DNA from 2 places in the Streptomyces sp. SID5464 genome. Region 1 is predicted to be linked to the other one. Evidence: riboswitches for the same ligand, from Rfam matches in the RefSeq annotation. Region 1 holds a riboswitch; the other holds the start of a gene.
What was found. A riboswitch is a leader RNA that binds a small molecule or an ion and turns the genes downstream of it on or off. The one in region 1 is predicted to bind S-adenosylmethionine.

Region 2: linked by a shared signal. The riboswitch ahead of GTY47_RS19540 (aminotransferase class V-fold PLP-dependent enzyme) and the one ahead of thrC (threonine synthase) in region 1 are both predicted to bind S-adenosylmethionine.

The regions. Positions count from the first base shown of each region.
Region 1 covers NZ_WWIQ01000010.1:379,582-383,367, reverse strand. The annotation lists gene GTY47_RS11775 (glucosyl-3-phosphoglycerate synthase) at 1-849, opposite strand, end outside; SAM riboswitch class I at 1,005-1,160, shown strand; gene thrC (threonine synthase) at 1,179-2,465, shown strand; gene GTY47_RS11765 (ubiquitin-like small modifier protein 1) at 2,594-2,869, shown strand; gene GTY47_RS11760 (cold-shock protein) at 3,317-3,520, shown strand.
Region 2 covers NZ_WWIQ01000034.1:6,779-10,564, reverse strand. The annotation lists gene GTY47_RS19545 (glycerate kinase) at 1-737, shown strand, start outside; gene GTY47_RS19540 (aminotransferase class V-fold PLP-dependent enzyme) at 692-2,059, opposite strand; SAM riboswitch class IV at 2,187-2,303, opposite strand; gene trpD (anthranilate phosphoribosyltransferase) at 2,370-3,434, opposite strand; gene GTY47_RS19530 (cytochrome bc complex cytochrome b subunit) at 3,573-3,786, opposite strand, start outside.

The sequences.
Region 1 (3,786 bases):
GCCCCGCTCGAACTGCGTCAGGGACGGCCGGATCAGATGCCCGCGGGCCAGCCGCAGCTGGGCCGTGCGGTAGATCGCGGCGGCCATCCGGCCCAGCGCCTGCCCGTCCTGGTGCCGGTGCTTGCGCACCCCGACGTCCACCTGGGCGAGGGCGTCCAGGCCCACCAGGTGCAGCGCGTCGACCAGCATCCCGAGCTCGACGCCGTACCCGACGGGGAACGGCAGCTGCTCCAGCAGCGAGCGGCGGGCCGCGTACTCGCCGCCCAGCGGCTGCACGAAGCCGGCCAGCTGCGGCCAGTGCATGTTCAGCAGCGGGCGGGCCATCAGCTCCGTGACCCGGCCGCCCTGCCCGGCCGCACCGCCGAGCGGACGGTCGTACATGCCCTTCACCAGGGCGATGTCGGGGTCGGTGAGCAGCGGGCCCACGATCCCGGAGACGAAGTCGGACGAGAAGTCCCTCAGGTCCGCGTCGACGAAGCAGACGATGTCCCCGCGGGTGACGAGCAGCGACCGCCACAGCACCTCGCCCTTGCCGGGCACGGCCGGGATCCCCGGGAGGATCTCGTCGCGGTGCACCACCGTCGCGCCCGCGGCGGCGGCCACCTCCGACGTACGGTCGGTCGAGCCCGAGTCGACGACGACGAGCTCGTCGACGAGCGGCACCTGCCGCATCAGGTCGTGACGGATGACGGCGGCGATGTCACCGACCGTCTCCTCCTCGTTGAGCGCGGGCAGCACCACACTCACCGTCTGGCCCGAGCGCTGCTTGGCGGCCAGGATCTGGTGGAGCGGGCGATCGGTCGCTGACCAGGAACGGGTGCTCAGCCAGCGCTCGACTTCTTCCAGCACCGTGGCGGCTCCTCTGCGTACTCTCGGCGGGACGGACTGTGACCCATCTCGCGGTTCGGACGACTATCTCAACTGTCCTGGTCGTCGGTTACAGTCTTGAACAACGCGGATGACCATCGCATGTCCGGGGTCAGCCGTCGTTTACAACCACATACAGCTCATCCAGAGGGGCAGAGGGAAACGGCCCGATGAAGCCCCGGCAACCCTCCAGCCGATACTCGTAGGTCACTGTCGACCGCTCCGCGAGGCTCCCGGCTCGGGAAGGTGCCAAATCCGTCTCACGGCGAGATGCGTCGTGAGGAAGATGAGGAGAAAGGGCCTCGCCTCACATGGCTGTGCAGACTGTTGCAAGCACCACTGACTCCACCGTAGACCTCGGCCCCGCCGCCGCCCTGAGCTGCCGCGAGTGCGGCCACCGCGTACCCCTCGGCCCGGTCTTCGCGTGCGAGGAGTGTTTCGGCCCGCTGGAGATCGCCTACGACTTCTCGGCCTACGACACCGAGGAACTCCGCAAGCGGATCGAAGCGGGACCCGCGAACATCTGGCGCTACGCCCCGCTGCTGCCGGTCCCGGCCGACGTGGCGACCAAGCCGAACATCAACCCGGGCTGGACCAAGCTCGTCAAGGCCGACAACCTCGCGCGCGAGCTGGGGGTCGACGCCGGCAAGCTCTTCGTCAAGGACGACTCCGGCAACCCGACGCACTCCTTCAAGGACCGGGTCGTCGCCCAGGCCCTGGAGGCCGCCCGCGCCTTCGGCTTCACCACGCTGTCCTGCTCCTCCACCGGCAACCTCGCCGGCGCCGTGGGTGCCGCGGCGGCCCGCGCCGGCTTCCGCTCCTGCGTGTTCATCCCGCACGACCTGGAGCAGGGCAAGGTCGTCATGGCCGCGGTCTACGGCGGTGAGCTCGTCGGCATCCAGGGCAACTACGACGACGTGAACCGCTTCTGCTCCGAGCTGATCGGCGACCCGGCCGGCGAGGGCTGGGGCTTCGTCAACGTCAACCTGCGGCCGTACTACGCCGAGGGCTCCAAGACCCTGGCGTACGAGATCTGCGAGCAGCTGGGCTGGCAGCTGCCCGACCAGATCGTGGTGCCGATCGCCTCCGGCTCGCAGCTGACGAAGATCGACAAGGGTCTGCAGGAGCTGATCAAGCTCGGGCTGGTCGAGGACAAGCCGTACAAGATCTTCGGCGCGCAGGCCGAGGGCTGCTCGCCGGTGTCGACGGCGTTCAAGGCCGGGCACGACGTCGTACGCCCGCAGAAGCCGGACACGATCGCCAAGTCGCTGGCGATCGGCAACCCGGCGGACGGGCCGTACGTGCTGGACATCGCCCGGCGGACGGGCGGTTTCGTGGAGGACGTGACGGACGAGCAGGTCGTTGACGCGATCAAGCTGCTCGCCCGGACCGAGGGTGTCTTCGCGGAGACCGCGGGTGGGGTGACCGTGGGCGTGACCAGGAAGCTGATCGAGAACGGGGTGCTCGACCCCGCCAAGACCACCGTCGTTCTCAACACCGGGGATGGTCTCAAGACGCTGGATGCGGTGGCCGGGACCGGGCTCACCGCGACCATTCGGCCCAACCTGGAGTCGTTCCGGGAAGCCGGTCTGGTCTGACCATCGTTCGCTGCGGGCCGGTGGGGGCTGGTCGCGCCCACGCGGCGCAGCCGCACATCGACCCGGCCCCGCGCCCCTGGGGGCGCGCCCCCAGCCGTAGCTCAATCGAAACCGGAGGTCACATCCCGATGAGCGTCACCGTTCGCATCCCCACCATCCTGCGTACCTACACCGGCGGCCAGGCCGAGGTCGCCGCCGAGGGGGCGACCCTCGGCGAGGTCATCGCCGACCTGGAGAAGAACCACACCGGGATCGCCGCCCGGGTGCTGGACGACCAGGGCAAGCTGCGCCGGTTCGTCAACGTGTACGTCAACGACGACGACGTGCGGTTCGAGCAGGGTCTGGAGACGGCGACTCCGGACGGCGCCGGTGTGTCGATCATCCCCGCCGTCGCCGGTGGCTGAACCGGTCGACCGGCTTGATTGTTACCTTCGGTAACGGCGGTTACTGAGAGTTCAGCGAATTGCCCCCTCCGTGAGAGAAGCGGAGGGGGCAATTCTGTGTGATTGAGCGCGGTACAGTTGGGGAACACGGCGCCGATCCCCTGATCGGGAGCCCTGAATTCCTGCCGCACGCCCGACAAGATGTAGCCAAAGTGTGTGCGTCTTTCGCGGCTTTTGTTCCTTTTGTGTGGCCCGACTTGCCCTGAATTCAGGCGAATTCTCCCCACATTCCGGACCCTGCGCGTCCAGAATTCTCGTCCGATTGACCTGTTGCAGACGGCAGTTGGACAGATACATTCAGCCGCGGTCGACGCGTTCCGGCGCACGCCCCCAACCGTGGGGGGTGAGGTCTGACCCGGGTCCGCGAAGTGTGGATCTGTGCAAGGGCCAGTAATAGGGGAGTTAGGCATGGCTCAGGGCACCGTCAAGTGGTTCAACGCGGAGAAGGGGTACGGCTTCATCGCGGTCGACGGTGGTGCGGATGTTTTCGTCCACTACAGTGCGATCCAGATGGACGGCTACCGCACCCTGGAAGAGGGCCAGCGGGTCGAGTTCGAGATCTCGCAGGGCCAGAAGGGGCCGCAGGCCGACATGGTTCGCGTCTCTGCCTGAACGCGCACCACGACCAAGCGCAAGCGACCGGTCTTCTCTGAAGGGCCCGCACCCCCCGGGGTGCGGGCCCTTCGGCCTGCTCGGGGGTTGGCGGCCGGCGTGACGGGTGCGCCCGCCGGGCGACCGCCCGCGTCGTCGCTCTCGTCTCGCCGCGACGGGCCGGGGGCCAGGCTTTTCTCTGCTCGCCCGATCCGCCGCGGCGCTGCCCGTGGCCTGCGGGCCGAGCCGGATGCCCGCTGTTCGCCGGGGGCTGAGCACCCGCTCGA
Region 2 (3,786 bases), on a different contig from region 1:
AGGAACTCCCCGTCGGCGGCCGGGAGCTGACCCGGCTGCACCGCGTCGACCCGAGGGGCCTGGACGCACGGCTGGCGGACGTGGAGCTGCTCGTCGCCTGCAACCCGTACAACGTGCTGTGCGGCGAACGGGGCGTGGCCCGGGTCTTCGGGCCGCAGAAGGGCGCGACGCCCGAGCAGGTCGAGCAGCTGTCGGCCGGACTGGAGAACTGGGCCTTCGTCCTCACCCGCGACGTCGCCGTCCCGGACACCAACCTCCGGTACGGTCCCGGAACCGGAGCCTCCGGCGGCCTGGGCGCCGGCCTCGCCGCCCTCGGCGCCCGCCTCCTCCCCCGCTTCGACGTGCTGCTGGACCACCTCGACCTGGACGCCCGGCTGGCCCGCGCCGATCTGGTCGTCACCGCCGAGGGCGCCCTGGACCACCAGACGCCGCGCGGCAAGGTGCCCGCCGAGGTGGCCCGCCGGGCCAAGCTCCACGGCCGCCCGGTCCTGGCCCTGGCCGGCACGCTCGGCGAGGGCGCGCACCAGGTGCCGGGCGTGGATGCCTGCCACGGCATCCTGCCCGCCCCGATGGAGCTGGCCGAGGCGCTGCTCCGCGCGAGCGAACTGCTCACCGACGCCACGGAACGCGCCCTGCGGATGATCGTCCTCGGTACGCGGCTACCCGTGGTCTCCGAGGCCTCCCAGGCCGTTCAGGCGGACCTGTCCGGCACGCAACGCCCGTCCTCCGTGCGGTAGTTCCACCGCGCCCCGTCCGTCACGAGCTCCTTCACGGCCCGCACGAACCGCTCCACGTGCTCGTCCGGCGTGCCCGCACCGAAGCTCACGCGGATGGCGTTGAGGGACTTCTCGCCGGGAGCCGCCTCCGGTGAACCGCACTCGCCCTGCGTCTGCGGGTCGTTGCCGAGCAGCGTGCGCACCAGCGGATGGGCGCAGAACAGCCCGTCCCGCACGCCGATGCCGTACTCGGCGGAGAGCGCGGCGGCGAAGTGCGAGCTGTTCCAGCCCTCGACGACGAAGGAGAGCACACCGACGCGCGGGGCGTCGTCCCCGAACAGGGACAGGAACCGCACCTGAGGGACGTCGGCGAGCCCGTCCCGCACCTTCCCCACCAGGTACTGCTCGCGGGCGACGAGGGTGTCGAAGCCCGCCTCCGTCAGCGCCTTGCAGGCGGAGGCCACGGCGTAGGCGCCGATGACGTTGGGCGATCCGGCCTCGTGACGGGCGGCGCTCTCGTGCCACTCGACGTCCACTCCCCCGTCCGTGCGCCGGGTGACCTTGCGGCTGGCGCCGCCGCCCGCGAGGTACGGGTCGGCCTCGCGCAGCCAGTCGGCCCGCCCGGCCAGCACGCCGGAGCCGAAGGGCGCGTACAGCTTGTGCCCGGAGAAGGCGACCCAGTCGACGTCGAGGTCCCGGGCGGACACGGGGTGGTGCGGGGCCAGCTGGGCGGCGTCGAGCACGATCCGGGCGCCGTGGGCGTGCGCTGCCGCCGCGAGTTCCCGAACGGGCCACAGCTCGCCGGTGACGTTCGAGGCGCCGGTGACGCAGACGAGGGCCGGCCCGTGGGGCTCGCGGTCGGCGAGGGCCCGCTTAAGGGTCTCGACGGCCTGGCGGGGGCTGCGCGGGGCGTCGAGGTACGTGACGCGGGCGTCGCGCCAGGGCAGCAGGGAGGCGTGGTGCTCGGTCTCGAAGACGAAGACCTGGCAGCCGGCCGGGAGCGCGGCGGCGAGGAGGTTGAGGGAGTCGGTGGTGGACCGGGTGAAGACGACCTGGTCGTCGTCCCGGCAGCCGAGGAACTCCGCGACCGTCCGGCGGGCGTTCTCGAACAGGTCGGTCGACAGCTGGGAGAGGTACCCGGCGCCGCGGTGGACGCTGCCGTAGTACGGCGCGTAGGCGGCGACGTCGTCCCAGACCCGCTGGAGCGCGGGGGCGCTGGCGGCGTAGTCGAGCGCGGCGTAGGTGACCTCGCCGCCGGTCACGAGCGGAACGGTGACATCCCGTCCCAGAACGGGCAGCGGTGCACAAATGGACGGGGCGGTGGCAACGGTGGAGACGGACATGGCTGACTCCCGTGAGAGACCTGGGGTGGAGAGAAAGAGGGTGTGCGGAGGCGGGGCTCTGCGGCCCTAGCGCATTCGCTTGCTCACGGAAGACTCCTCGACGACCAGGACCCCTGGTTTCGTGAGGGGTCCGCGCTTGCCGTAGACCTCGCTGCCTACGGCCTGGTCTTCACCCGGGGCACCCCGCCACGGACGGAGGGTTGCCGGACAGTCGGCCGGGGCCTCATGACTGTCACTCATGACCTGTGCAGGAACGTACGGGAATGATCGAGGTCCCGCAACCCGCGTCCGGATTGCGGGACACCCCGCGCTACGCGTTGCTCGCCGCCACCCACCGCTCCAGGGTCCGCTTGGCGGCCCCGGAGTCGATCGATGCGGCCGCCTTCGCCATGCCGGCGCGGATCTGCTCGGCGAGCGTCCCCGGGCCGGGTTCGAGGGCCACCAGGGCCGCCGCCGAGTTCAGCAGGACCGCGTCGCGGACCGGGCCCGTCTCGCCGTCCAGCAGACGGCGGGCGACCTCCGCGTTGTAGGAGGCGTCCGCCCCGCGCAGGGCCTCCACGGGGACGAGTTCGAGGCCCACGTCGCGCGGGTCGAAGGCCTCCTCGGTCACCTTGCCGTCGCGGACGACCCACACTCTGGACGTGGCGGTGGTGGTCAGTTCGTCGAGGCCGTCGTCACCCCGGAAGACCAGGGACGAGTGGCCGCGCTCGGCGAAGACGCCCGCGACGATCGGTGCCATGCGCGGGTCCGCGACACCGACGGCCTGGGCCCGCACCTTCGCGGGGTTGGTCAGCGGACCGAGGACGTTGAAGATCGTCCGGATGCCCAACTGGCCGCGTGCCGCGCCCGCGTGGCGCATCGCCGGGTGGAACTTCGCCGCGAAGCAGAAGGTGATCCCGGCCTCCTCGGCGACCTGGGCCACCCGGTGCGTCGGCAGCTCCAGATTGACGCCGAGCTTCTCCAGCACGTCCGACGCCCCGGACGCCGACGACGCCGCGCGGTTGCCGTGCTTGACGACCTTCGCACCGGTGCCGGCGATGACGATCGCCGACATCGTGGAGATGTTGACGGTCTTCGCCCCGTCGCCGCCCGTGCCGACGATGTCGACGGCCGGGCCCGGCACCTCGATCACGTTGGCGTGCTCGTACATGGCACGGACGAATCCGGCGATCTCCTCGACGGTCTCGCCCTTGGCCCGCAGCGCCACCACGAGTCCGGCGATCTGGGCGTCCGTCGCCTCGCCGCGCATGATCAGGTCCATCGCCCACGCGGTGTCGTCGGCGGTCAGGTCCCGGCGGTCCAGCAGACCGTTCAACAGCAGGGGCCAGGAGCGGCCCGCCGCGGTGTCGCCTCCAGCGGGGGTCACAGCGCTCATAAGCCGCTCCAGGGTCAGGCGTCCCGCACTACGGGACGAGAGTCTCAACGAGGTCCACCCTATCCAGCCACGGGACACGGCGAAGGGCCCCGTCCGAACACCGGACGGGGCCCTTCGCGTGGCGTGGCGAAGCAGTGATCAGTGGTGGCCGTGGCCGCTCGTGATCTCCCGGTACTCCTCGACGGTCGGCTTCGGGATCTGTGCTCCCTCGCCGTAGTAGGACTCGCTGAGCTTGGCGCGGAGCTTCTCGGAGCCCTTCACCTTGCGCTCGACACCGTTCTCGTCCACCGTCGGACCGATCTCGACCGGCTGGTACTGCTCGTGTGCCGTGAGCGTGTACATCTGCTCCTGG